Regions from separate parts of the Microbacterium sp. LTA6 genome, predicted to be linked through region 1. Evidence: riboswitches for the same ligand, from Rfam matches in the RefSeq annotation. Region 1 holds a riboswitch; the other holds the start of a gene.

Region 1 (14,440 bases):
ATCGTGAGCAGGGAGGCGACGAGCGTCGCCTTGCGACCGAACTTGTCGCCGAAATGTCCGAAGACCATCGCGCCGATCGGGCGCGCCACCATCGCGGCGCCGAACACCGCGAACGAGGCAAGAAGGGATGTGGTGTCGTTCCCGGTCGGGAAGAACAGCACGGGGAACACGAGCACGGCTGCCGTCGCGTAGGCGTAGAAGTCGTAGAACTCGATGGTCGTGCCGACCAGACTCGCCGTGATGACCCGTGAGCGCGGGTTCGCGGGCGCTGTTGCAGTGCTCAAGAGTGCTCCTCCGATCGTCGCTCCGTGCGGAGCACGTGGGAGTTTACGCCTTCCTGAACGTCAGCTGTGCGAACCCGGCGCGCGTCATTCCTCCGTGTCGCCCAGAGAGAGCTCCGCGACGAAACCAGCGCGCGGCGCGAGCAGCTGGTCGAGTTCGAGAACGACCAGCCGGTTCGTGCCGGCCTTCGTCGCCGGCGACGGGACGTACATCGTGCGCTGCGGTCCGTTGCGCCAGTAGCGGCCGAGGAAGAAGCCGTTCACGAACGCGTAGCCCTTGCCCCAGCATGAGATGTCCAGGAACAGATCCGAAGAGGATTCCAGCGTGAACTCGCTCGTCCATGCGTTGGCTCCGGCGACGGCGGGAGCCTCTCCTGCGCGTTCGGCGACGTCGGCAGCGATGCTCGCGACATCGAGTGGCGTTGCGCGCCAGCCATGCAGCGGCACATCGTCGAGAGTCGGGGTGCCGATCAGGCCCTTCTCCTCGCCGAGGCGCTGGCCGTAGTTCACGCGACCCTGATCCTCGACGAGGATGCTGAGGGTGTGCCCGGCAGGAATCGAGATCGCCCGGTCGTGACGCATCCGCGAGAGGGTTCCGACGTTCTGGCCGTCGACGCTGACCCAGCCGATGTCGCGGACGCCGTCGATCCGGAGCACGCCACCCGCGGAGTCCGGCAGATCGATGTCATAGCGGATGAGGGAGCTGAGGTGATTCAGGTCGTCGAAGGTCGCCGGGGCGTCGGTGGGCGCAGCGGATGCCGTGGCATCGGTCCACGCGCCCGATGGGGTGAGCGGCACGGTGAACACCGGTGCCGCTGCGGGCTGTTCGGGCAGGTCATCCGGCACGGGGGCGTACTTCTCTATCACGTCACGGAACGCGAAGAACTTCGCGGTGGGGTTGCCCGCCTCGTCGAGGGGAGCGTCGTAGTCGTACGACGTGGCCAGCGGAAGGTAACGGCCTTTGTGATTCGCGCCGTTCGTGAGGCCGAAGTTCGTGCCGCCGTGGACCATGTAGATGTTCACCGAGGCTCCGGCGGCGAGGAGAGCATCGAGCTCTTCCGCGGCGACGGCCACATCGGTGGTGTGGTGCACACCGCCCCACCAGTCGAACCAGCCGTCCCAGAACTCGGAGCACATCAGCGGGCCGGTCGGCTGGTGCCTGCGAAGGGTCGCCAGGCGCTCGTTGCTGCGTGAGCCGAACGAGCCGGTCCGATGAAGGCCGGGAAGGCTGCCATCGTCGAGCATCTGGTCGATGGGCTGGTCGACTGTGGTGAGCGGAACGGTGATGCCGGCGTCCCGGGTGACCTCGACGAGCGCCTCGAGGTAAGCCTTGTCGGAACCGTACGCTCCGTACTCGTTCTCGATCTGCACGAGCACCACGGGTCCGCCGTGATCGATCTGGCGCGGGGCGACGATCTCATACACGCGGCGCAGGTAAGCGCTGACTTCGGCGAGATATGCCGGCTCGGAGGAGCGCAGCTCGCGGCCCGCTCCGGTGAGCCAGGTCGGCAGCCCGCCGTTGTGCCATTCCGCGCAGATGTAGGGACCGGGGCGCACGATGGCATCCATGCCCTCGGCATGCACGAGGTCGAGGAACCGGCCGAGATCGTTCCAGCCGCTCGCGTCCCATTCCCCTCGTCGCGGCTCGTGAGCGTTCCACGCGACGTAGGTCTCGATCGTGTTGAGACCCATCAACCGCGCCTTGCGGATGCGGTCCTGCCACTGATCCGGGTGCACGCGGAAGTAGTGGAGGGCGCCGGAGATCACGCGGTGGGGCCGGCCGTCACGGAGGAAGTCGGACTCGCCGATGGAGAAGGAGGTCACGTTGTAGTGCTTTCGATCATGGTGGGGCGGGCGGGATCGAATCCCGCCCGCCCGGTTCGGAGGTTACTTGTTGACGGTGAAGCCCTGCGCGTTGCCGTATTCGGCGAGCGCATCCTGCCAGGCGGCGAGACCCTCGTTCAGGTCGGTGCCGTTCTGGTACGACTGACCGACGGTGTCGCCGAAGATGCTGTTCGCGTAGACCTGGTAGGGCAGGTAGCTCCAGTCCTCGACCACGTCGTCTGCAGCCCCGGCGAGAACTTCGTTGATCTTCTGGCCGCCGAAGTACTCGGGTGCGTCGCTGAGGAACTCCTCGCTGGACAGTTCGGCCGTCGTCGACGGGAAGCCGCCGCTCTCGAGGAAGATCGAGATGCTCTCCTCGGAGTTGTTCAGCCACCACAGGAAGCCGGCTGCGAGCTCCGGGTTCTTGCTCTGCGACGTGACAGCCTGGCCGCCGCCACCGTTCTCAGCGCTTGCTGCGGTGCCGTCGTAGGTCGGCATCGGTGCGACCCGCCAGTCTCCGGCGCCGTCGGGGGCTCCGGAGATGAGGTTGCCCGGCATCCAGGCTCCGATCACCAGGGTCGCGAGGCTGCCGTCGCCGAGGGCGCGGAACCACTCGTCGCTCCAGCTGCCGTAGGGAGCCAGGAGATCTTCCTCGACGAGGCGGTTCCAGTTCTCGGTCCACTTCTTGGTTCCGGCGTCCGCCAGGTCGAGCGTGACGTCGGTGCCCGACGTCTGGAACGGCTGTCCGCCGGCCTGCCAGATCATCGAGGTCGCGAAGCCCGCGTCGCCGATGTCGTTGGTGATGTACGCGGACGGGTTGGCGGCGTGGATCGTCTTGGCGGCCTCGTAGTACTCGTCCCAGGTGGTCGGTACGGCGACGCCAGCGGCGTCGAAGACGGCCTTGTTGTAGAACAGTGCCATGGGGCCGGAGTCCTGCGGCAGGCCGTAGATCGCGTCGCCGTCGGTGACGGAGTTCCAGGTGGAGGCGGTGTAGTCGTCCTCGAAGTCGGCGAAGCCGTACTGCGACAGATCGGCGAACGCGTCGGTGAGCGCGAACTGCGGGAAGGCGTAGTACTCGATCTGCACGACGTCAGGCGCGCCGGAGCCCGCCTTGATCGCGTTCTGCAGCTTGGTGTACTCCTCGTTGTTGGTACCCGCGTTGACGAGGTTCACCTTGACGTTCGGGTACTCCTTCTGGAACGCCTTGACCTGTGCCTCCGCAGAGGGGGTCCAGGACCAGTAGGTGATCTCGCCGCCGGTCTCGAGCGCCGCCTCGACGGAATCGAATGAGCCGTCGCCGCCGGTGCTGCCGTTGCCGTTATCGGTGCCCGCGCTGCAACCGGCGAGCGCCAGCGCCGCTACGGTTCCCGCTGCGAGCGCTGCAAGAGCGCGTCGGGCAGCGGGGGAAGGGAGGTGCTTCATTGCTGTGTCCTTTCGGGAGGGTACGGCCCTTCGGTGGGCCGCCGTTTTGGTGCAGGGGAGCGGCGCTACTGCTTGACGCTTCCCGCGGTGAGTCCTGACTGCCAGAAACGCTGCAGCAGCAGGAACGCGATGACGATCGGGATGATCGTGAGGAGGGATCCCATGATCACCAGGTTGTAGATCGGCTGGGATCCGGCACCGATGGCCTGGGCGCTCCACTGGTTCAGGCCGACGGTGAGGGGGTACCAGGCCGGGTCGGAGAGCATGATCAGGGGCAGGAAGTAGTTGTTCCAGGTCGCGACGACCGTGAAGAGGGCGACCGTCACGATGCCGGGAGCGAGCAGCCTCATCGAGATCGTGAAGAAGGTGCGGAACTCTCCGGCGCCGTCGATGCGCGCTGCCTCGAGCAGCTCGGTGGGGATCGACTCGGTGGCGAACACCCAGATCAGATACAGCCCGAACGGGCTGATCAGTGACGGGATGATGACGGCCCAGGGGGTGTTCGTGAGGCCGAGCTCGCTGAAGAGCAGGAACGTCGGGACCGCCAGTGCCGTACCGGGGACCGCGACCGCGCCGAGCACGATCGCGAAGACCGCACGGCGGCCGGGGAAGCGGTACTTGGCGAGTCCGTAGCCCGCCATCGTCGCGAGCAGTGTCGCACCGCCGGCGCCGACGACGACGTACAGGAGGGTGTTGCCGAGCCAGCGCAGGAAGATGCCGTCGCGGTAGGCGAACGTCGCGGCGAGGTTGTCGAAGAACGCGAAGTCGTCAGCGAACCACAGCCCGAACGAGCTGAAGAGGCCGGCCTGGGTCTTGGTCGCGCTGAACAGCAACCAGATCAGCGGCACGAGGGTGTACAGCGCGTAGATGACCATCACGAGAAGCAGCGTCTTGGACGAGCGCGGGTTCATCGCGTCGTGGCGCTTGCGTGGGGGGCGGGCAAGGGCGATGGCCATTTCAGCGCACCTCCGACTTCGAGCCGCGCAGCTGCACGACGTAGGCGATCACGGCCGTGATGACGCCCATGATGATGGCGATCGTCGCGGCGTAGTTGAACTGCTGCCCGGCGAACGAGAGGTTGTACGCGTACATGTTGGGCGTGAAGAACGTGGTGATCACGTTCGGGGCGAGCGGGCGCAGGATGTTCGGCTCGTTGAAGAGCTGGAAGCTGCCGATGATCGAGAAGATCGTGGCGATCACGAGCGCTCCGCGTACCGACGGGATCTTGATCGAGAAGATCGTGCGCCAGGCGCCGGCGCCGTCGAGGGAGGCCGCCTCGTACATGTCGGTGGGGATCGTCTTCAGCGAGGAGTAGAAGATGAGCATGTTGTAGCCCACGAACTCCCAGGTGACGATGTTGCCGATCGAGAGCAGCATCCATTCCTTGGCGAACGGTGTGAGCGCCTCGAATCCGAGGAAGTCGTTGACGTTGGCGGTGAGCCCGAACTGATCGCCGTAGATGTAGCCCCACATCAGGACTGCGACGACGGCGGGGACGGCATAGGGCAGGAAGATCAGGATGCGGAAGAAGGATGCTCCGCGCAGTCGCGCACTGTCGAGCGCGAGCGCGGCGCCGAGCGCGAGGGCGAGCATGATCGGCACCTGCACGACGAGGAACAGCACGACGCGGCCGAACGACTCCCAGAACTGGGGGTCGGTGAGGGCACGAGCGTAGTTCTCGAAGCCGACGAATGCGGTGCCGCCGATCAGCTTCTCCTGGAAGAAGCTGAGGTAGAGCGCGTAGGCGAGCGGGGTGAGGAACACCAGGGTGAACACGACCATGAACGGCCCGACGAATGCCCAGCCCTTCCAGTCGAGCTTCTCGCGGCGTCGGAGGCCGGGCGCTCCGAGGGCTGCGGTGATATCAGTCGTCATCGACGAGACCTTCTCTGAATCGGGGCGCCTGGTGCGCCGTGTGTCAACGTCAACATACGCGATGGAATGCTAGTGTGTCAACGTCAACACAGGATGGGTGGTCGATGGTGACAACGGAGACTCCGGACGAGCCGCAGCTGCGGCGTCGAGAGCCGTCCATGGAGGACGTGGCGCGCGAGGCCGGGGTGTCCGGTCAGACCGTTTCGCGGGTCGTCAACGCGCGCGGCTACGTCGGCGCGGCCACTCGCGTTCGGGTCGAAGACGCGATGCAGCGACTCGGCTACCGCCCGAACAGTGCAGCCAGGGCGCTGCGCTCCGGGCGCTTCCGGGCGATCGGCGTGATCATGTTCTCGTTCAACTCGTACGGCAACCAGCGAACGCTCGACGCGATCGCGGTCAGGGCTGCGCAGATGGGCTACGCGCTCACGTTGATCCCCGTGGAATCGAACGCGCAGGAGACCGTGGCCGGCGCGTTCCGCCGAATAGAAGAGCACGCCGTCGACGGCATCATCATCGTGATCGAGGCCCATCAGCTCGATGAGGCGGACGTCGAGATCCCCAACGGGCTGCCGGTGGTGCTCGTCGATTCGAACCGCGGCACGAGTCATCCGTTCGTCGACACCGATCAGGCGCAGGGCGCCCGGTTGGCGACGGAACATCTGCTCGACCTCGGACATGAGACGGTGTGGCATGTCACCGGGCCGACGAAATCGTACTCCGCCGAGCGCCGCCGGGATTCCTGGCGGTCGACGCTCGAATCACGAGGGCGGGTCGTGCCCGACGCGCTCCCCGGTGACTGGACGGCGGCATCCGGCTATCAGGCGGGGGTGCAGCTGCGTGACATCGAGGGTGTGACCGCGGTCTTTGCCGCGAACGACCAGATGGCGATCGGCGTCGTACGTGCGTTCCGCGAGATCGGACTCGACATCCCCGGCGACGTCAGCGTGGTCGGCTTCGACGGACTGCCGGATGCCGCACAGCTGTGGCCTCCGCTGACGACCGTGCAGCAGCATCCCGAGCGCGTCGGTGCGCTGGCGGTCGATACGCTCCTCGCCGAGCTCGACAGCGGGGAGCGCCCTCAGACCTCCCTTGTCGGCACCGAGCTCATCGTCAGGGAGAGCACGGCGCCGCCGCGGAAGAGCTGAGGGTCAACGCCAGAGCAGAGCGAGGGCGGCGTTGGTCACTGTGAGGATGCCGATGAGCCAGAACATCGCCGCGGGCACGGCCTTGCCGCGCTTCTGACGTCCGTAGCCGATGCCGACCAGTGCCCCGACGACGACCAGGATGCCGAACTTCACGCCGATCTTGACGTAGTTCAGGTCATGATCGAGGCCCCACGGAGCCGCCAACGCCAGACCGGCGAGTCCAGCGATCGCCAGGCCGTAGTCCATCATCTTCGTGATCTGCCGCTTGCCGCCGAAGGCCTCCACGGCCCACGATCCGAAGAGGACGGCGAAGCCGATGAGGTGGACGAGCAGGACGATCAGGCGCAGGGTCTCCATGCCCCTCACCGTACGCCAGCGGACTCATCCGCCGCCAGATAGGTGAGCCTCAGATTCAGCCGCGCAGTTCGCGGATGACGAGGGCGGTGCGCAGCGCAGCATCCGCAGCTTCAGCGCCCTTGTCCTCCTTCGAGCCCTCGAGGCCGGCGCGGTCGAGTCCCTGCTGCTCATCATCGAGGGTCAGCACGCCGAAACCGACCGGCTTGCCGGCATCCAGCGAGACGCGGGTGAGCCCGTCGGTCGTGGCTGCAGACACGTACTCGAAGTGCGGGGTGCCACCGCGGATGATCACGCCGAGGGCGACGACGGCGTCGGCTCCGCCGGCGAAGGCGGCCTGTGCGGCGACGGCCAACTCGAACGAACCGGGTACGCGCACGAGGCGGTGCGATGCCTTGGCGTCGTTCAGCACACGTTCAGCGCCGACGATGAGGGCCTCGCTGATGACCTCATGCCAGGTGCCGGCGATGATGACGACGTTCAGTCCGCGTCCGTCGATGTTGTCGGTGGCCGGTGCTCCTGCGCCGCTCATGAATTGCCCTTTCCGTTCGCGAGAGCCTCTGCGAGGTCCGCCTCGCCGATGATGTGACCCATGCGATCGCGCTTGGTCTCCAGGTACTGGTGGTTGTTCGGGCCGACGCCGACGATCAGGGGGACCTGTTCGATGACGTCGAGTCCGAGCTCACGGAGCTGCGTGACCTTGTCGGTGTTGTTCGTCAGCAGACGCACCTTCGAGATGCCCAGATCGCTGAGGATGCCGGCCGCCGCCGCGTACTCGCGGGCATCGGCGGGGAGGCCGAGGGCGAGGTTGGCGTCGACGGTGTCGAGCCCCTCTTCCTGCAGGCTGTAGGCGCGCAGCTTGTTGATGAGGCCGATGCCGCGCCCCTCGTGGCCGCGCATGTAGATCACGACGCCGCCGTGCTCGTCGATCTCGTCGAGTGCGGCATCCAGCTGAGGACCGCACTCGCACTTCAGGGAGCCGAAGGCCTCTCCGGTCAGGCACTCGGAGTGCACGCGCACCAGCGCCGTCTCGGTCGGTTCGCCCGAGACGACGGCGATGTGGTCGGTGCCGGTCACGCGGTCCTTGTACGCGAGGAAGCGGAACGTGCCGTGAGTGGTCGGGACGGTGGCATCGGCGCGCAGGCTGACGCGACGGCTCTTGCGTTTGTGCGCCACCTCGTCTCGCGGGTCGTGTTCGTTGAGATACGCGATGAGCTGCTCGATCGTGATCACCGGGATGCCGTCGCGTTCGCCGAGCTCGATCAGTCCCGGCATGCGCATCATGCTGCCGTCCTCGGCGACGACCTCGGCGATGGCGCCGACCGGACGGAGCCCGGCGAGGCGCATCAGTTCGACGGCGGCCTCGGTGTGACCGCTGCGCTCGCGCACGCCGCCGTCGACGGCGCGGAGCGGCAGGACGTGACCGGGGCGGATGATGCTGGTCGGCGTCGACGCCGGATTCGCGAGCACGTTCAGCGTGTGCGCCCGATCCGAAGCGCTGATGCCGGTCGTCACGCCTTCCGCGGCATCCACACTCACCGTGTACGCGGTGGAGCGGGAGTCCTCATTGGACTCCACCATCGGCTGCAGGTTCAGGCTGTCTGCGAGATCCGCGGGCATCGGCGCGCAGATGAAGCCCGACGACCAGCGCACCGTCCACGCCACCCATTCCGGGGTGGCGAGTTCGGCTGAGAGGATGACGTCGCCCTCGTTCTCGCGGTTCTCATCGTCGGCGACGAGGACGGGGCGTCCGGCGCGCAGCGCGTTGAGCGCCTCGGGGATGGTGGCAAGGCTCATCGCGAGCCTCCTTCCTGTGCAGACCGGAAGGCGAGCAGGCGCTCGACGTGCCGGGCGAGGATGTCGGTTTCGAGATTGACGCGGTCGCCGACCGCGCGCGAGCCGAGTGTGGTCGCGACGAGGGTCTCCGGGATGAGGGAGACCTCGAACCAGGCTTCGGGCGTCGGGGGCGAGCTGACCGCGCTCACGGTGAGAGAGGTGCCGTCGACGGAGATCGACCCCTTGTCGACGACGAGCGGCGCGAGATCGGCGGGGAGGCTGATCCGCAGCACGCTCCACTGGGCGCCGGGGCGCACCTCGAGCACGACGCCCGTTCCGTCGACGTGCCCTTGAACGATGTGTCCGCCGAGTCGCGCGCCGACCGGCATCGCCTTCTCGATGTTGACGCGGGTCCCGACCGTTGCTCCGCCGATCGCGGCGACGTCGAGCGTCTGCTTCATCACGTCGGTGTCGAACGTCTCTGCCGTCGATCCCACGACGGTGAGGCACACGCCGGAGACGGCGATCGACTCGCCGTGCACCGCGTCCGCAGCTGCCTTCGGAGCCCGAACGGTCAGTCTCCAGCCGTCGCCGGCCGGTGCGATGGCGGTGATCTCGCCGATCTCTTCGATGATTCCGGTGAACATCAGCTGGCTCCTTCGTTCTCGTTCTTGTCCTCGCCGGAGGATGGCGTCGGGTGACCGACCGCCAGCACGTCGGCGCCGAGCGGCAACCACTCGTCGATCGTCAGGCGACGAGCCGCGGCGATCGTCGGGACGGCGATGTCGGTGAGCGCGAGGCGATGGCCGCCGAGCAGCACCGGTGCGAGGTAGACGAGAACCTGATCGACCAGGTCGGCCGCGATGAACGCGCTGGCGAGCGTCGGTCCGCCCTCGATGAACACTTTCTGGATGCCGCGGGCATGCAGATCTGCGACGACGGCGTGCAGATCCCTGGTGTCGTAGAACAGGGGCTGGTGCGGGTGGCGGCGCAGTGCGGCGTCTGCCGGAGTGGTGCGTGAGCCGATGACGACGGGGACCGGCTGGTTCGGGTGGAGCGTCTCGCCGATGCGCGCGGTGAGGGCGGGGTCGTCGGCGATGACCGTGCCGGTGCCGACCACGATCGCGTCGGCCTCGGAACGTCGCCGGTGCACGTCGGCGCGGGCGGCAGAGCCCGTGATCCATTGACTCGTGCCGTCATCGGCGGCGGCACGCCCGTCGAGGCTCTGCGCCCACTTCACCGTGATCTGCGGCCGTCCGAGTCGCTGAGCGGTCAGCCAGTCGGCGATGAGATCGCGAGCGGCATCGGCCTGCTCACCGGCATCCACAGACACACCGGCGTCGCGAAGTCTCTCCGCTCCACCGCCGGATTCGGCGCCGGGATCGGCTGCGGCGTAGACGACACGGGAGATGCCCGCCTCGATGAGGGCGACGGAGCAGGGGCCGGTGCGCCCGGTGTGGTTGCAGGGTTCGAGCGTGACGACAGCGGTCGCTCCGCGAGCGGCACCGGGTGCGAGATGGGAGAGGGCATCGACCTCGGCGTGCGGCGTGCCCGCGCCGTGGTGCCAGCCCTCGGCGAGGACTTCGCCTGTGGGGGAGAGGATGACGGCGCCGACCTGCGGGTTCGCGCCGCGGGGGCCGAGGGAGGCGAGTTCGAGCGCGCGACTCATCGCCGTGCGTTCTGCCTCGTTCACTGCCATCCGTCTGTCCTTCGATGAGGCTCCGGGGGTGGCAGAAGACGCGCTGGCGCCTCGTGCTGCCTCCCATCCGGACTAGCGAGGTCTCCCTCGCATCACCGTCGGTCCCGGAATTTCACCGGGTCAGCGCCTCGGTTTCCCTCGACGCTCGCGGACTGTCACCGCCGGTTCGGATTCTCACCGACCCCGGAGCACGTTGTTGCTCTGAGTGTAGTCAACGCGTCTGAATGGATTTCATTCCCGGTATCGCGGTCATTTCAGCAGTCGTGACAGTCGGCGGTCGGCCAGAGGCTTGCCGCCGGTCTGGCACGTGGGGCAGTACTCGAGTGAGCGGTCGGCGAAGAACACACTGCGCACGGTGTCTCCGCAGACGGGGCATGTCTCGCCCCTGCGGGCGTGCACCTGCATGCCTCGACGTTTGGCGTCCTTGAGGTCGGCCGGTGGTTTTCCGGATGCTTCGGCCACCGCATCCCGCAGAGTGGTCTGCATCGCTGCGAAGAGGCGTTCGACCTCTTCGGCATTCAGCTTCCCGGCGTTGGCGTATGGCGACATACGAGCCGCATGCAGGATCTCGTCGGAGTAGGCGTTGCCGATGCCGGCGATGACCGACTGGTCTCGCAGCAGTCCTTTGATCTGTGTCCGGCGACCCTCGAGCAGCCCTGCGAAGACGTCGAGGGTGAAGCTCGGATCGAGGGGGTCGGGTCCGAGTCGAGCGATCCCCGGAACGTCTTGCGGGTCGCGCACCACGTACACGGCGAGCGACTTCTTCGTGCCGGCTTCGGTGAGGTCGAAGCCGCTGCCGTCGTCGAGCGCGACGCGCAACGCGATCGGCGACTTCCCCGGCCTGATCAGCGTGGTGGGCACGGTCTCGTACCAGCGCAACCAGCCGGCCTTGGCGAGGTGGAAGGCGAGATGCAGGTCGCCTGCACAGGACAGCACGACGAACTTGCCCAGGCGCGTGGATGCGGTGATCTCGGCATTCTGCAGCGCGGTGATCGGCGGATCGTAGGTCTTCAGCGCGGAGATCGCGGAGACGGTCGCGCGAGAGATCGTGCGCCCGACGGCGCGCTCGCCGAGGAAATCGGTCAGGCCCTGGACTTCCGGCATCTCCGGCATGGATTCATCTTGTCATCGGCATCCGACACTGTCACCCGGTCTGTGCGCCCTCGGCATCCTGGGGCCCATAAGGACTGGGCCGGGTCGCTCGCCCACCGGGGATCCTCGGGTCCTGGCGCCTGCGCGCTCAGCTTTCCGGCGACACGATCGCGCGGAGCGCGGCGACGTGCGCCGCGTAGGCGCCACCTCCCCGCGCGGTCAGTCTGACCCATGTGCGTTGCCTGCCGAACGTCGCGGCCTTGTGGATCGACACATAATCCGCCTCGGCGAGAACCTTCAGATGCTTGCTCACGACAGAGTCGGCGACGCCGAGCGCATCCCGAAGCGCCGCGAACTCGACCTCGCCAGGGATCGCATCGAGCATCGCGAGGATGCGCAGACGCTGCGGCGCGTGCACGATCTCATCGAACTGCGGCTCCGTCACGGTGTGACCCGAGACGCTTCCCACCGGCGATTGAGGATGGCAGAGCCGAGGCCGGCGGCGATGCCTCCGGCGAGGGCGGTGAGGAGGATGGTCCAGGAGGGGCGTTCCGCGAGGTGCAGCGCCGCGGCCGCGAGCACCGGCAAGGCGGCGAGTACCGCTGCCCACGCCCAGAGCCACGCAGGCCATGCCCGGCCAGGCACAGAGGTGCCCGTCACTCGGCGGTGCGCGCCGATCACGGCCAGGTCGGCCACGAGCACGCCGAGAATCGCGGGCAGGAACCACCACGTGCCCGTTCCGAGGCCGACGATGAGAACGAGGAGGGCGACGAGTGCGCCGACCAACCAGAAGTACCAGCGTGGAGTGCGGATGCGCCGAACGATCGACGCGCGCGCCTCGGCTATCGAGCCGAGATCGCCTGCGGAGGGATGACCTTCTGTTTCCATGATGGAAAGTTTCACACTTTCCATCATGGAAAACAAGCGTGTGGGGAACGAGCGCGCCATCTTCCGGTCGTACCGCGTGCGACATCGCGGCCCAGTGTCGTCGGCCGCGGCTAGGCTTGTCCGGTGACTGTTCCGGGGATTCTGCGCGCCTTGGAAGAGGCGACCCTTTATCGTGACGCCCTCACCTGGGCGCAGACCGATGCGGACCTCGGCCTCGTCGATGGCTTGGACGCGCCGACGCTCGCCGGCCTCCTCGAACGGCGGCGAGATGCCGGGCATCCGGCGGCGCTGCTCGTCGTCGCGCCGACCGGCCGGCGCGTGGAGAGCCTTTCCCTGGCGCTCGGCGCCTATATGCCGGATGCCGATGTGCTCACCTTCCCCGCATGGGAGACCCTGCCGCATGAGCGTCTGAGCCCCAGCCCCGACACGGTGGGGCAGCGCCTGCAGACCCTTCGTCGCATCGCCGATTGGTCCGGCGAGCGTCCGCTCATCGTCGTCGCCTCGGTGCGGGCGGCTCTGCAGCCGATCGCGGGAAATCTCGGTGAGATCGCCCCGCTCGAACTCCGCGTCGGGACCCGCCGCAACGATCTCGAGGTCGTCGCCGAGCAACTCGTCGAACGTGCGTACTCGCGCGTCGACATGGTGTCTCGACGCGGCGAGTTCGCCGTCCGCGGCGGCATCCTCGATGTGTTCCCGCCCACGTCGGAGCATCCTTTCCGCGTCGAGTTCTTCGGCGACGAGATCGATCAGATCCGGGCGTTCTCGATCGCCGATCAGCGGTCCCTCCCCGGTGACGTCGCCGGGGTCGATCTGCCGCCCAGCCGCGAACTGCTGCTCACCGCTGATGTCCGCGACCGGGCACGTGCGCTCATCGGCGGCTTCCCGGCGATCGCGGGCATGCTCGAGAAGATGGCCGAGGGCATCCCGGTCGAGGGCATGGAATCGCTCCTGCCTGCCGTCGCAGGTCCCTTGAAATCGCTCGCCGAGTACCTGCCGGCCGGAAGCGCCACGGCGATCGTCGACCCGGAACGCTCCACCGCGCGGGCGATCACCCTGGGCGACACCAACCGCGAGTTCCTCGATGCCGCCTGGAGCGCGGCGACATCCGGAGCGTCCGCTCCGATCGATCTGGGGGCCGGTGACTTCCTCACCGTCGCGCAGTTGCGCGAGGTCGTGCGCGAGCGCGGCGGCGTGTGGTGGCGGCTCAGCCCGTTCGGCATCGGCCTGGGCGAGGGCGACGATGAGGCGGCGAACCTCGACGCCTCCGTCATCCCCTCCTTCCACGGCAACGTCGACGGCGCGATCGATTTCGTGCAGGCGCTGGTCGGAGACGGCTGGCGCGTGGTCGTCATCGCCGCAGGTCACGGCCTCGTCGATCGCGCCCGCGACGTGCTCGCGGATCGGGGCATCGCCGCGCGCGTGGTGGAAGACCTGGGCGACCTCCCGGATGCGGGGATCGCGACGCTCGTCACGGGATCGGTCGAGGCCGGATTCCAGATTCCGCAGGCGAAACTCGCCGTCCTCACCGACAACGAGTTCTACGGGCGCACGATCGGCGGCGACCAGCGGGTCGTCAAGAAGCTCGCATCCCGCCGCAAGAACGTCGTCGACCCGCTGCAGCTGAAGACCGGCGATTTCGTCGTGCACGGCACCCACGGCATCGGACGCTTCGTCGAGATGACGAAGCGCGAAGTGTCGACCGGCGGCCGCAACGCGACCAAGTCGATCCGCGACTATCTCGTGCTGGAGTATGCGCCCTCCAAGCGCGGCTACCCCGGCGACAAGCTGTTCGTGCCCACCGACCAGCTCGATCTGCTCTCGAAGTACGTCGGTGGCGAAGCACCGACGCTCTCGAAGATGGGCGGCAGCGACTGGGCACAGGCGAAGGGCAAGGCCCGCAAGGCGGTCCGCGACATCGCCGTCGAGCTCGTCAAGCTGTACTCGGCGCGGATGAGCGCGAAGGGCTACGCGTTCGGACCGGACACCCCGTGGCAGCGCGAACTCGAAGAGGCGTTCCCGTTCGCGGAGACGCCGGACCAGCTGCAGACCATCGACGAGATCAAGGCCGACATGGAACGGCCGAT
Region 2 (14,440 bases), 410 kb from region 1:
CATGGTGCAGTCTTTCGGAGACGCACCGACAGCATTGCTCGGTGCGCTGCTCGGCCTCGCCACCGCGGTCATCGCCGGTTGGTTGATCACGCGCGGCGCCGTGCGACTGGACCTGCGCCGGTTCTTCTCCTGGACCGGCGGATTCCTGGTCATCGTCGCCGCGGGAGTCCTCGCCTACGCTGTGATGGATCTGCAGGAGGCCGGCGCACTTCCCGGTCCCTTCACGGCCATCGCGCCGCTGGATCCGACGACGGGAGCGGTCGCCGTCGGGTGGTCGGCGATCCCGTTCGGCTGGTCTTTCGATGTCGCTTCGACCATCGCACCTGACAGCGCATGGGCTGCGATCCTGCAGGCGACGGTCGGGTTCATGCCCGCGATGACCTGGCTGCAGGTCATCGCCTGGGCGCTCTACGTCGGCATCGTCGGATTCTTCTACATTCGTGGTCTCCGCGGGCGGCGTCCATCCCGCTCGCGTCCGGTGGCGGAACCACGCCAGGACGAGACCCTTCATCTTTCACAACAAGGAGCAGCATGATCTCTTCACGCCGAATCATCGGTGCACTCGCGGTCGCCGGCGCCGGAGCGCTCGTTCTGAGCGGATGCGTCGCGAAGAGCGACGTCGATGCCGCAGCAGCCTTCACGGTGTCCTCCACCGATGGTGAGTGCGCGGTCTCCGCGGCGACGGCGAAGAGCGGCACCCTGACCTTCGAGGTCTCCAACGACAGCAGCAAGATCTCGGAGTTCTACCTGCTCGCCGAGGACGGCCTGCGTATCGTCGGCGAGGTCGAGAACATCGCACCGTCGGCATCCCGTACGCTCACCGTCGTCGCGCAGCCGGGGGAGTACTTCACCCTCTGCAAGCCCGGCATGATCGGGGAGGGCGTCGGCAAGGCGTCGTTCACCGTCACCGGGGACCGCGTCGCCGTCGACGGACCGGATGCCGAGCTGAAGCAGCAGGCGGTCGACCTCTACGCGGCGTTCGTCAAGGACCAGGTCGGGCAGCTCGTGCCCACGGTCGAGGATTTCGTCGCCGCCTACGTGGCCGGCGACGATGAGACCGCACGCGCACTCTTCCCGCAGACCCGCGCGTTCTACGAGCGCATCGAGCCCGTCGCTGAGGCGCTCGGCGACCTCGACCCGCGAATCGACTACCGCGAGGTGGACGCGGTCGCGGAGGAGCTCGATTGGACCGGCTTCCACCGCATCGAGAAGGACCTGTGGGTGCCGGCGCAGGACGCGCTGAACGCCGATGGAGAGACACCGGCGTGGCAGGATTGGACGCCGTCGACTCCGGAGCAGCGCTCCGAGTTCGGTGACCTGCTTCTCGCCGACGTGCAGGAGCTCTTCTCCTACGTCCACTCCGACGACTTCACCACCGCGCTGGATGATCAGGGCATCGCAGGAATCTCGAACGGCGCGATCGCGCTGCTCGACGAGGTCGCGACGGGAAAGATCTCGGGCGAGGAGGACTGGTGGTCCGGCACCGACCTCTACGACTTCGCGGCGAACGTCGAGGGGTCCAAGATGGCGTTCTCGCTGGTGCAGGACTTCGCCGCCGCGCAGGGCGACGACGGTGCGGCGCTGGTCGAGAAGATCGAGGCCGGCTACGCGCAGCTCGAAGCGGCGCTCGCAGCCCACGGCTCGCTGGCGGAGGGCTTCGTCGGGTACGCCGAACTCACCGACGCCGACAAGCGCCAGTTCACCGATCTGATCAACGCCCTCGCCGAGCCGCTGTCGCAGCTGACCGGCACGGTGCTGTCCTGATCCGGGATACCCCCATGACTGAGTCAGAAGCGGATGCGGCGGCGGTGCCGGCCTCCGTCGGCGACGACACCGCAGCATCCGCACCCTCGGGCCTGAGCAGGCGCGGCCTGCTCGGCCTCGCGATCGGCGGGGGCGTCGCCGGTCTTGCGATCGGAACGGGGGCGGGTCTCGCCGGCGGAGTCGCCCTCGGACGCGCGCGGGAGAGCGCCGATGCGCAGAGCGCGTTCGACTTCTTCGGCGCGCATCAGGCGGGCATCACCACGCCGGTGCAGGACCACCTGCATTTCGCGGCGTTCGACATGATGCCGCGAAGCGACAGCGACGACCTCAAGTCGCTGCTGCAGGACTGGACCTATGCGGCATCGAGGATGACGCAGGGTCTCGAGGTCAGCGCCACGGGTGCGGTCGGCGGTCCCGCCGAGCAGCCGCCTGAGGATACCGGCGAGGCGCTGGGGCTGCCCGCGGCCGGGCTGACCATCACCTTCGGCTTCGGCCCGGGTCTGTTCGAGAACGCGGACGGCGATCGCTACGGCATCGCCGCCCAGCGCCCGGCGACTCTTGAGAAGTTGCCGCCGTTCCTCGGTGACGACCTCGACCCCGAGCTGTCGAACGGCGATCTCTGCATCCAAGCGTGTGCCGACGACCCGCAGGTGGCCGTGCACGCGATCCGCAACCTCAGCCGTATCGCCTTCGGGCGGGCGCGGTTGCGCTGGTCGCAGCTCGGCTTCGGCAAGACCTCGCGCACGACGTCGGCGCAGGCGACACCCCGCAATCTCTTCGGCTTCAAGGACGGCACGGCGAACATCCTCGCGGATGACGCTGCGGCGCTCGAGGATCACGTCTGGGTCGCCGAATCTGACGAACCCGCCTGGATGGCCGGTGGTTCGTATCTCGTCGCCCGGAAGATCGCGATGCTGATCGAGACGTGGGACCGGGTTCGACTCGCCGAGCAGCACTCCATCATCGGCCGCGACAAGGGCGCAGGAGCACCGCTGTCCGGCGGAGGCGAGTTCACCGCGCCCGACTTCAGCGGAACGGCGATCGACGCGAACAGCCACGTCCGGCTCGCTCATCCTGAGCAGAACGACGGCATCCGCATCCTTCGCCGCGGCTACAACTACGTCGACGGGAACAACAACCTCGGCCGGCTCGACGCGGGGCTGTTCTTCCTCTCCTACCAGCGGGATCCGTCGCAGTTCGTGTCGCTCCAGCGGCGACTGTCGACAGACGTGCTGAACGAGTACATCCGACACGTCGGCTCGGGGATCTGGGCCGTCCCAGCCGGCGCGAAACCGGGATCCTACGTCGGAGCCGAGCTCTTCGACTGAGGCGGAGCAGGGCGACGGGAACCGGTCGGGTCGTTTCGGCGTCCCTCGCGCGAGGCGAGCCGCGGATCCGAGAAGAGCCATGTGGGGCGCGGCTCCACGAGAGGCCGGAACAGCCACCGCACCGGTCTCGTGGCGAGGGCCAGGGCGATCAGCACCGAGAGGAGTGCGACCACCGGCAACCAGATCCAGGTCGGGTCGAGGTCGCGCAGGATCCCGGTTTCGCGGAACGGGTACAGCACGAAGGAGTGCAGCAGGAAGACGTACATCGTGTACTGCCCGAACGGCGTCCACCAGTGTGTTCCGCGCGGAATCAGGGCGAAGAACGCCGCGCTGAGGACGACGGCGAGGAGCATCAGCGCGATGCGCAGGCCACCGGCCCACCACTGCTCGCCGCCGAGATCCGCGTACGAGTCCTCGTAGAAGAGCCAGTGCCGCAGGTCGATCGTCTGCCAGAGCGGAAGCCACGTCCACGCCGCCCAGCCGGTCGCAGCGAGCACGGCGACTGCGGCGACACGCACCCACCAGGGGCGGAAATCCAGCAGCCGCATCCTGGCCACGATGTCGTGCTCGCGCAGCCACCAGCCGAAGGCGAAGAAGGGAAGGAGGCCGAGGGTGCGCGAGAGCGAGAAGGTGCTGTCGACATTGGGCAGGTACCCGACGCCGATCGAGATGGCGACCGTCCACACCAACGGCCAGCGCAGGAGCGCGAGATAGGGGAGGACCAGGCGGAAGATCCCCAGCGCGAGCAGGAACCACAGCGTCCAGGAAGGCTGCGTGATGTTCGGGTCGGCCTGCCCCTCGACGAGCCACTTCGTGAGGGTCCAGAGCAATTCGAAGATGAGGTAGGGCACGAGGATGTCCGTGATCACCCTGGCCATCTGGGTCTTGGTCGGAGACGTGGACTTGGAGAAGTATCCGGAGATGATCGCGAATGCCGGCATGTGGAATGCGTACAACGTGAGGTAGAACGCGAAAGCGATGTCCGAGTCGTAGATCAGCCGTTGGACGGCATGGCCGAGAACCACGAGAACGATGCAGGCGTAGCGGGCGTTGTCCCAGAAAGGCACCCGGCGTCGCGGCTTCTGGATCGATCCGGTGATCGGACGACCGGAGTCTGCGTCAGCGCTGCTCATCCTTCGAGGCTACCGCCCGGGAATAAAGTTGCCAGGATCGCGTTGTCACAGATACATTCAAGTGAATAGAAACGGATGCCGAGTCATCCGCTTCGGGAAAGATGGAGTAATCATGAGCGAGCAGTCGGGCGCACACGCGATGCAGTTCGGCATCATGTCGGTCAGCGACATCACCCGCGACCCCGTGACCGGCGTGACGCCGAGCGAGCAGGAGCGGATCAAGGCCACGATGGCCATCGCCAAGCACAGCGAAGATGTGGGTCTCGACGTCTTCGCCATCGGTGAGCATCACAACCCGCCGTTCTGGTCGTCCAGCCCTTCGACGTTCCTCGCTGCACTCGCGGCGCAGACCGAGCGGCTCATCGTCTCCACGTCGACGACGCTCATCACGACGAATGACCCGGTGCGCATCGCGGAAGAGTACTCGATGCTGCAGCACGTCTCCGACGGCAGGATGGATCTCATGCTCGGCCGCGGGAACACCGGCCCGGTGTACCCCTGGTTCGGTCAGGACATCCGCCAGGGCCTTCCGCTCGCCATCGAGAACTACGCGCTGCTGCACAAGCTGTGGCGTGAGGACGTCGTGGATTGGGAGGGCAAGTTCCGTACCTCGCTCCAGGGCTTCACGTCGACCCCGCGTCCGCTCGACGGCATCGCGCCGTTCGTCTGGCACGGATCCATCCGCACCCCGGAGATCGCAGAGCAGGCCGCGTACTACGGTGACGGCTTCTTCGCCAACAACATCTTCTGGCCGAAGGAGCATTACCAGCGCCTCATCGAGCTCTACCGTCAGCGCTACGCGCACTACGGCCATGGAACGCCAGAACAGGCGATCGTCGGCCTCGGCGGCCAGGTGTTCATGAGTGCGAAATCTCAGGATGCGGTGAACCAGTTCCGGCCGTTCTTCGACAATGCGCCGGTGTACGGTCACGGCCCGAGCATGGAGGACTTCACCGAGATGACTCCGCTGACGGTGGGGTCGCCGCAGCAGGTCATCGACCGTTACGCCGCGATGCGCGAGCACTATGGCGACTACCAGCGGCAGCTGTTCCTCATCGACCACGCGGGCCTCCCGCTGAAGACGGTGCTCGAGCAGCTCGACATCCTCGGATCCGAGGTCGTTCCGGTGCTGCGCAAGGAGCTCGCGAAGGACCGCCCGGCGAACGTTCCGGATGCTCCGACCCATGCCGCCCGCGTCAAGGCGGAGTTCGGCGACGGACCGACCCGTCAGGCGCGCCCCGGTGCGAACCGCGGGGACAACCTCACCGGCGACTCGCCCTATCAGGACACCCCGGCGCCGGCCGGTGCGGCGTTCGGCCTCGGCCGGAAGGACGCCTGATGACCACTCGTCGTATTGCCGTCGTCTCGGCGGGGCTCTCCAACCCGTCGTCCACCAGGATGCTGGCGGATCGGCTGGCCGCGGAGACGTTGAAGGCCCTCGCCGCTCAGAACATCGAGGCGAGCGTGGACGTGATCGAGTTGCGCGATTACGCGCACGACATCACGAACAACATGCTCACCGGTTTCGCGCCGCCCGCACTGGAGACCGCGATCAACACCGTGATCTCCGCGGATGCGCTGATCGCAGTCACGCCGATCTTCTCGACGAGCTACTCGGGCCTGTTCAAGTCGTTCATCGACGTGCTCGATCCGGACTCCCTCGTCGGCAAGCCGGTGCTGATCGGCGCGAATGCCGGGACCGCACGTCATTCCCTCGCGATCGACTACGCGATCCGTCCGCTGTTCGCATATCTGCACGCCGAGCCCGTCTCGACCGGTGTGTTCGCGGCGTCCAGCGACTGGGGCGGCGCGGGCGACGACGTCGCACCGCTCGCGAAGCGCGTCGAGAAGGGTGCACGAGAACTCGCCGACGCGATCGCACGTCGACAGCCGAGCGTGGTCGTGGATCCTTACGATCCGTCGACCTACCTCGGCGAAGGTCGCTCGTTCGGACACATGCTCGGCGGTCTCGCAGGGGAGTGAGTCTGTCGACTGCGATTTCCTGACGCGCTCGGTACAGATCATGCTCGGTACGGGTTCAGAATGGACCGAGTACCCACATCGATCGGAGACGCATGGAGATCGCAGTCGCAGGCGGCACGGGCATCATCGGCACGGAGGTCGTGAGGGTGGCGCAGCAACGCGGCCACCGCGTCCGTGTGCTGACCAGGGGCAACCGCGTCGACGTGCGCAGCGGGTCGGGCCTCGACGCGGCGCTCGAGGGCACGGATGTCGTGGTCGACGCGCTCAGCGTCGTCACGCAGAGCGCCAGGACGTCGACGGATTTCTTCACCGCCACGACGGCGAAGCTGTTGGCCGCCGGACAGCGCGCAGGGGTCGGGCATCACGTGGCCCTCTCGATCGTCGGCGTCGATCGTGCACCCCACGCGTACTACGCAGGCAAGCTCGCGCAGGAACAGGCCGTGCAATCCGGCCAGACGCCCTGGACGATTCTGCGGGCGACGCAGTTCCACGACTTCGCGGCACAGATGCACCGACGCGCCGCTGTCGGGCCGCTGCATCTCGCGGTGCGGATGCGCACGCAGCCCGTTTCGGTCATCGAGGTCGCGCAGCGGCTCGTGGACCTCGCTGAAGCGGCACCGGCGGGTCGCGCGCGCGACCTCGCCGGCCCGCGTGAGGAGGATCTCGTCGAGATGATGAGGTCGTGGGCGCGCCACACCGGCCTCACCGGGTGGATGCCGGCGATCGCCCTTCCCGGCGCGTTCGGACGTGCGATGCGAGACGGCAGTCTGCTTCCCGATGATGATGCCGACCGGGGATCGGTGACGTTCTCGGACTGGCTCGCCTCGCAGCCGCAGCGCTGATCACTGCGACGGTGTGTGAGCCGCCCGCATCGATCGGCCGGCGTCAGCCGATCGAGGACAGGCTCGCGAGGGTCTTCGCGACGGCATCCGCCAGTTCGCGGCCCTTCAGGTCGAAATGCCGGGCGAAGTAGTCCCGATGCTCCTGGTGCTCATGAAAGTTGTGCGGTGTGAGGACACCCGAGAACACGGGGACATCCGTCTCCAGCTGCACGCGCATCAGGGAGTCGACGACCGCGGACGCGACGAAGTCGTGACGGTAGATGCCGCCGTCCACCACGAGAGCGCAGGTCGCGATGGCGTCGTAGTCTCCGCTTCGAGCCAGCCGCTGCACGTGCAGGGGTATCTCGAAAGCGCCGGGGACGCGGATCACCCGGACGTCTTCGAAGCCGAGCGACGCGAGCCGAGCGCCGAAGGATGCAACGGCCTGCTCCACGATCTCTGCGTGCCATTCGGCAGCGACGATGGCGATTCTGGACATGATGATCGTTCCTTTCGTCCTCTTCCATCCGGACTCTGACCGTCGGCCCCGGAATCGCACCAGGTCTGCAGGCTCCACCATGGAGTCCGCTCGCGGGCTTCGCGGACGAGCCGCGTCACCGCCGGTGGGGAATCTCACCCCGCCCTGAGGACATACGGCACGAGATTACCAGTGCCGTTCTAGTGCGCCGGACCACTGCTCCGATTCCATCGGTACTCGGTCTCCGGGCGCCCGCGGGCGCCGTAGCGTGCCGAGCGTGCCAGTGTCCCCTCGGCGACAAGGTGCTCGAGGTAGCGTCGCGCCGCGACGCGCGACATGCCGAGCATCTCGCCGACCTCACTCGCCGAGAGCGCGTCGGAGGACCGCATCGCGGCAGTGATGCTCTCCAGAGAACCAGGGGACAGGCCTTTCGGGATCGGGATCGATCCGGTCGGCCTGGCTGCGCCGAGGAGAGCGTCGATCTCGGCCTGAGTCGCCTCTCCATCGGTCGACTGCGACTGAGTCCGGTAGACGCGATACTGCTCGAGGCGCTCTCGGAACGTCGCGAAGGTGAAGGGCTTCACCAGGTACTGGAAGACGCCGAGAGCCGCCATCTGACGCACGACTTCGGCATCTCTCACCCCGGTGATGGCGATGACGTCCACCGCGGCCGAGCGGGCACGCAGTGTGCGGAGAACGTCCAGGCCTGACCCGTCCGGCATCGTCATATCCAGGAGGACGAGATCGACCGGACGGCCGGCCGAGTGGTCGAGCACGGCCGTCAGCGCCGCTCTGGCGCCTGTGCACTCGCCGACCACGGCGAACCCCTCGAGGCGTCCGATGTAGTCGCGGTGAAGTTCCAGGGTCAGGAGATCGTCGTCGACGAGCAGGGTGCGGATCATGCCTTCCTCCGTCCGGACGAGGCGGCGGGCAGCGAGATCAGGAACGTGGTCGGATCGTCGGTGATCCGCACAGACCCGCCCGCCTCCGTGACGACCGATCGGACGAGCGCGAGTCCGACGCCGCGTCCCTGCACGCCGGACGGTTTCGTGGAGAAACCGTGGGTGAAGATCTGGTCGCGGAGACCCTCGGGCACTCCGGCGCCGCTGTCGGAGACTCCGATCAGCAACGAGCCCTCTTCGGTACGACTCAGGGACACCTCCACCCACCGATCGGAGGCCTCGGCGGCGGCATCCATGGCGTTGTCGATGAGGTTGCCCAGCACCGAGACGCTGTCGACCGTGGAGAGCGATGAACGCGGGGCGTCCGGCGCGATCTGCGCACGCCAGTCGATGCCCCGCTCCTTGGCCTGAGACGCCTTGCCGAGCAGAAGTGCGCCGACGGCCGGGTCGCCGTGGCGGCGAGCGGTGACCTGGTCGACGAGGGACTGGCTCTGACGGGACGTCTCGGTGAGGATCTCGATCGCTTCCTCGGTGCGGCCGAGCTCCAGCAGCGCGACGGCCGTGTGCATCCGATTGCCATGCTCATGGGTCTGCGCGCGCAACGCCTCACCGAGCGTCCGGATGGACTCGTAGGACGAGACGGCATCCCGCAGCTGTCCGGGCGGGAGGTCGCCGGCGATGCGCCGCGTGAAGCGGCGGGCGAGCCACGCACCGATCACTCCGACCGCGAGCACCGACACAGCGATGCCGAGCGACAGCGGCAGGCGCCGCACCAGGGTCTCGGCGATCGTTTCCACGGTCACGCCGGCCGCGACCCAGCCGAGCAGATCTCCGCCCTCCGGGGACAGGATCGGCACGATCGTCCGCACAGAGGGTCCGAGGGTGCCGGTGAACACCTCCGTGCGCGACGCGGGGGCTGCGGGGATCGTTCCCAGGTACTGACCGCCGATCTGGTCGGGGTCCGGGTGCGTGACGCGCACCCCGTCCGGCGTCATCACCGTGATGAAGTCGAGGCCGGCGGTGTCTGCCACGTCCAGGACGTACGGTTCGAGCGCGCGCGTCGCCGCATCGAGGTCCCCGGCGGCGAGCGCGTCGATCGCGGCGGGTGATTCCGCGATCGCGATGGCCGTCGCACTCGTGACGCGTTCGGCCTCGGCGTGCGTCGCACGCTGCGCCTCGATCACCAGGAAAACGGCCACCAGGGCGCCCACCAGCACCCCGACGAGAAGCAGGACGATGAACACGCGAGACGCGGCGCTGCGAGCCTCGAAGGCGCGTGCCATCGCATCTCCTTCGGGTCGTGGCGGTTCGGTAGTGACCAATACGACCACAAATGGTGTCTCTGTGTGAAGCCCGTGACGCTGTTGTCTACCGTCAGCGATGCCGCAGGCGGTCATGTGACGAAGAAGTTCATGTTCAAGGAGGACACGATGGCCATCACGACGGGATTCTCTCTCCCCGGGTACAACTCGCGGCGCGGCAAGCAGGCCTGGGATCGGCATACCTGGCTGTACGTCTCCGTGATCATCGCCGTCGTGCTCGGCGCGGCGGTGGGACTCATCTGGCCCGAGGTCGGCCAGAGCCTCGAGCCCATCGGCAAGGGCTTCGTCGCGCTGATCAAGATGATGATCGCGCCGATCATCTTCTGCACGATCGTCGTCGGGGTCGGCTCGATCGCCAAGGCCGCGACCGTCGGGAAGATCGGCGGCCTCGCGCTGCTGTACTTCATGGTGATGTCGACTTTCGCGCTCGCCATCGGCCTGCTGGTGGGCAACATCATCCACCCCGGCGCAGGACTCGACATGACCTCCTCCAGTTACGAGGCGGTGACGGGAGAGGCGAAGACCACTCAGGAGTTCATCCTCGGCATCATCCCCACCACTTTCTTCTCCGCGTTCACGGGGGAGAGCGTGCTCCAGGTGCTGTTCATCGCTCTGCTCGCCGGCTTCGCTCTGCAGGGACTCGGCGATCGCGGCGCCCCGATCATGGACGCGGTGAAGAACCTGCAGAAGCTGGTGTTCCGCATCCTCGGGATGATCCTCTGGCTGGCGCCCCTCGGCGCCTTCGGCGCCATCGCCGCCGTCGTCGGGAAGACCGGTATCGCGGCGATCTGGAGCCTCGGCATCCTCATGGTGGCGTTCTACGTCACCTGCATCCTCTTCATCGCCGTCGTCCTCGGAACCCTGCTCTGGGTCGTGACGCGCGTCAACATCCTCAGCCTCATGAAGTACCTCGCGCGGGAGTACCTGCTGATCGTCGGCACCTCGTCGTCGGAGTCGGCGCTTCCTCGACTCATCGCGAAGATGGAGCACATCGGGGTCTCGAAGCCGGTCGTCGGAATCACGGTCCCCACGGGGTACTCGTTCAACCTGGACGGCACGGCGATCTACCTCACGATGGCTTCGCTCTTCATCGCCACCGGGATGGGCCAGCCGATGTCGATCGGCGAGCAGATCGGCCTGCTGGTGTTCATGATCATCGCGAGCAAGGGTGCAGCCGGCGTCACGGGTGCGGGGCTTGCCACTCTTGCCGGAGGTCTCCAGGCCTACCGACCCGACCTCGTGGACGGCGTCGGAGTGATCGTCGGCATCGACCGCTTCATGTCCGAGGGGCGCGCGCTGACGAACTTCACCGGCAACGCGGTCGCCACGCTGCTCATCGGCACGTGGACGAAGCAGATCGACCGTGATCGGGTACGGCAGGTGCTGAGCGGAGAGATTCCGTTCGACGAGTCGTCGCTCGACGGCGTCGACGAACACGGTATGTCGGACGAGCGTCAGGCCGTGGGCACACAGGAACTCAGCGAATCCGCACTGGCGGAGATGGCGGCGAAGGAACAGCGGGCGCGGCAGCGAGTCTCTGGGAACTGAGCAGCGCTCACCGATGTGGTGAAGGATGCGGGAGCAGGCGGACGCCTGCTCCCGCATCCTTCATGCGGTCAACCGCTCTTGCGTCGGAACTCGCGCCGCGTCTGCGGGGCGGCGGGCCCACCGTGCACGGCGGAATCGCCGTCGAGGTGAGCCTCGCCCTGCCGGTGGTGCGCGTTCTTCTTCTCGAGCGCTTCCTTGAACTTGCGCTTCATGTCCTCAGAGGAGGAGGCGCTTTCTTCGGTGCTCATGCTCGTCAGCCTATGTCACCGCAGCGGCCGGAGGGGAGATCACTTCCGCATCCGCCGGACGAACACATCGATCAGGAGGCCGATTCCGACGGCGACGACGATCGATGCGGGCACCGCCACGAGGGGCCCGCCGGGGATGACCGCGGCGACGGCTGCGCCGACCGATGCCTGATAGACGGCCCAGCCGGTCGCGGCGAGCGCGACGAGAGCCAGATAACGCGGTGGGTGGATCCGTGACGCCCCCGCGACGAGATTGATCGCCAGCCGGGCGAACGGCACGAACCGCGCGGTGAAGAGCACCGTTGCCGTACCGGAGTCCAGGCGGCGCCTGGCCCAGTCCAGAGCCTGCTGCACGCGCGGCACTCGCATCCACCGCCAGCGCTCGGTACCGACTGCACGTCCGATCAGATAGCACGCGACATCGCCGAGCGCGGCGGCGACGGCGGCGCAGGCGATCACCGCAGGCAACGGCGGCGCTCCGTTCGTCACGGACAGGGCGCCGAGCGCGGTGACGGCGATCTCGCCGGGGATGACGACGAAGAAGGCATCGCCGAGAACGAGGACGCTCATCAGGGCGAGCGCCCAGGGTCCGGTCATCAGTTCGGCGAGCGCATCGGTCGGCACATCGTCAACTGTGCGGGTTTCGGGTGAACGGGAACCAAAGAGGGGATAGCCGGTGACCGGCGCTCCAGCATCCGGTGAACATCTGGTGGTGGGGGCCGATTCCGACGGTCTCGGCGGCGCGGCACCCGCATCCTGAGGATGTGAGAGTCGCGATCGTGACAGAGTCCTTCCTTCCCCACATGAATGGCGTCACCGGTTCGGTGCTGCAGATCCTGCGGCACCTCGAACGCACCGGTCACGACGCCCACGTGATCGCGCCGGTCGCCGCCGGCATCCCCACTGAGGTGAGCGGGGCGGAGATCGAGCCGATTCCGAGCCTCGCACTGCCCGGGTACCGCAATGTCCGTGTCGGCACATCGCCCGCGCACCGCGTGGCCGCTTCGCTGCGCCGCTTCCAGCCGGACGTCGTCCATCTGGCATCGCCGTTCGCGCTCGGGTGGCGCGGTGTCCTGGCCGCTGAGCGACTCCAGGTGGCGTCCGTGGCGGCGTATCAGACCGACGTCGCCGCGTACACCGAGCGATATCGGATAGCGGCGACCACCGGCATCGCGCAGACCCATATCGCGCGGCTGCATCGCCGGGCGACGCTCACCCTGGTGCCATCGGGGGAGTCCGCGCAGCAACTGGAACGGCTCGGTATCGATCGCATGCGCCGCTGGGGGCGCGGCGTCGATGCCGAACGGTTCCAGCCGAGCCGACGCTCCGGCGCGCTGCGATCGCAATGGGATGCCGAAGTGGTCGTCGGCTACGTCGGCCGGCTCGCTCCGGAGAAACAGGTGCAGGATCTCGCTGCGCTGCAGGGGATCCCCGGGGTGCGCCTCGTCATCGTCGGTGACGGACCGGCACGAGCGCAGCTCGAAGGCCTTCTGCCGCACGCCCGCTTCCTCGGCCACCTCGACGGCGATGCGCTCGCCGCAGCGATGGCGTCGTTCGACGTCTTCGTGCACCCGGGGGAGAGCGAGACTTTCGGACAGACACTCCAGGAAGCGCACGCGAGCGGTGTCCCGGTGGTGGCGACGGGCCGCGGCGGCCCGCTCGACCTTGTGCGCATGGGGATCGACGGATGGCTGTATCGCCCCGGAGACCTCGATGATCTGCGGATGCGGGTGACTGACCTCGTCGGCGATGCGCGGAAGCGGCGGGCATTCGGTGAAGCGGGCCGCATCGCCGTGCAGGGGCGGTCGTGGGCGAGCGTGTGCGATCAGTTGATCGGGCATTTCGAGGAGGCTCGTGCATTGCGACGAGTGGACACCGGCCTTCGCGCTCGCCGCGGAGTACGTCCGGAGCTGGCGACGGCGGCCGTACCGACACGGTGGCGGCGCTACGTCGCACTCGGTGATTCGCTGACCGAGGGCTTGTGCGATCCGGCGCCCGACGGGGCGTTGCGCGGATGGGCGGATCGCCTCGCCCTGCTGCTGGCGGCGCGCGGCGGTCTGCACTACGCCAATCTCGCCATCCGATCGAAGCGGGTCTCGGACGTCTGCGGTTCCCAACTCGAGCGCGCGCTCGAGTTGCGCCCTGATCTCGTCTCGATCCTGATCGGTGCCAACGATCTGGTGAAGTATCGCGTCGACATCACTGCACTCGCCGCACGCCTCGAGGACGCGGTGTCCAGACTCCGCGCGATCGGCGCCGATGTCGTGCTGGTGACGCCGTTCCTGCCGGGGCGTCGTGCCGCCTCGATCTACACCGCGCGCTTCGCCGCCTTCGCGACCCTGCTCACGGGGATCGCCGCGCGCACCGGTGCGATCCTCATCGATACAGACCTGCATCCGTCGTTGGGGGATCGGCCGAACTGGGGCGAGGATCTCGTGCACCTCAGCAGCCGTGGGCACCGGTTCCTCGCCTATCGAGCCGGTGAGGTGCTCGGAGTCCCGCACGCCGACGCGCTCGGGGCGCTCGACGCGGTGCTGCACGAGCACGAGACGCTCAGCACCGGCCTGTGGTGGCGACGCCACGCGCTGCCCTGGGTGTGGCGTCGGCTGCACGGGCGCGCCGCCGGAGACGGGCGGGTCTCCAAGCACGACGACTATGTGTATCTCGGCCGCTCGCCCGCGCGGGAGGGCGTCGGCGTGCGCTGACCACTCCGCCAGCGCCCGACAGCAGGATCTCGGGATCCCGCTGGTAGGGTGGATGCGGTTGCCTTCGGGCAGCCGTCCAACTTCATATCGACTTACGGAGCGGACGGCGGAGAAGCTGGTCCCCTGTGGTGGGTTCCTCGGCAAACGGTGTCGGGTGGCTTTCTACTGGTGGCCAGCGCAGGCGAGATTCGCGGGACTGCCCGCGCGC

What was found. A riboswitch is a leader RNA that binds a small molecule or an ion and turns the genes downstream of it on or off. The one in region 1 is predicted to bind FMN.
Region 2: it holds a riboswitch for FMN, as region 1 does, so the genes downstream of both, LTA6_RS17340 (6,7-dimethyl-8-ribityllumazine synthase) here and ribD (bifunctional diaminohydroxyphosphoribosylaminopyrimidine deaminase/5-amino-6-(5-phosphoribosylamino)uracil reductase RibD) in region 1, are expected to answer to the same signal.

What each region holds. Positions count from the first base shown of each region.
Region 1 covers NZ_CP147855.1:87,717-102,156, reverse strand. The annotation lists gene LTA6_RS00525 (MFS transporter) at 1-284, opposite strand, end outside; gene LTA6_RS00520 (beta-galactosidase family protein) at 369-2,105, opposite strand; gene LTA6_RS00515 (sugar ABC transporter substrate-binding protein) at 2,169-3,527, opposite strand; gene LTA6_RS00510 (carbohydrate ABC transporter permease) at 3,593-4,438, opposite strand; gene LTA6_RS00505 (sugar ABC transporter permease) at 4,485-5,402, opposite strand; gene LTA6_RS00500 (LacI family DNA-binding transcriptional regulator) at 5,561-6,547, shown strand; gene LTA6_RS00495 (Fe-S protein) at 6,551-6,904, opposite strand; gene ribH (6,7-dimethyl-8-ribityllumazine synthase) at 6,960-7,433, opposite strand; gene ribA (GTP cyclohydrolase II) at 7,430-8,698, opposite strand; gene LTA6_RS00480 (riboflavin synthase) at 8,695-9,324, opposite strand; gene ribD (bifunctional diaminohydroxyphosphoribosylaminopyrimidine deaminase/5-amino-6-(5-phosphoribosylamino)uracil reductase RibD) at 9,324-10,376, opposite strand; FMN riboswitch at 10,427-10,571, opposite strand; gene LTA6_RS00470 (DNA-formamidopyrimidine glycosylase family protein) at 10,626-11,489, opposite strand; gene LTA6_RS00465 (transcriptional regulator) at 11,617-11,913, opposite strand; gene LTA6_RS00460 (hypothetical protein) at 11,910-12,356, opposite strand; gene mfd (transcription-repair coupling factor) at 12,480-14,440, shown strand, end outside.
Region 2 covers NZ_CP147855.1:3,609,212-3,623,651, reverse strand. The annotation lists gene efeU (iron uptake transporter permease EfeU) at 1-535, shown strand, start outside; gene efeO (iron uptake system protein EfeO) at 532-1,764, shown strand; gene efeB (iron uptake transporter deferrochelatase/peroxidase subunit) at 1,779-3,092, shown strand; gene LTA6_RS17360 (acyltransferase family protein) at 3,065-4,225, opposite strand; gene LTA6_RS17355 (LLM class flavin-dependent oxidoreductase) at 4,338-5,564, shown strand; gene LTA6_RS17350 (FMN reductase) at 5,564-6,208, shown strand; gene LTA6_RS17345 (NAD(P)H-binding protein) at 6,301-7,050, shown strand; gene LTA6_RS17340 (6,7-dimethyl-8-ribityllumazine synthase) at 7,094-7,528, opposite strand; FMN riboswitch at 7,541-7,684, opposite strand; gene LTA6_RS17335 (response regulator) at 7,708-8,409, opposite strand; gene LTA6_RS17330 (ATP-binding protein) at 8,406-9,692, opposite strand; gene LTA6_RS17325 (cation:dicarboxylate symporter family transporter) at 9,840-11,279, shown strand; gene LTA6_RS17320 (DUF5302 domain-containing protein) at 11,348-11,527, opposite strand; gene LTA6_RS17315 (VTT domain-containing protein) at 11,567-12,151, opposite strand; gene LTA6_RS17310 (GDSL-type esterase/lipase family protein) at 12,307-14,232, shown strand.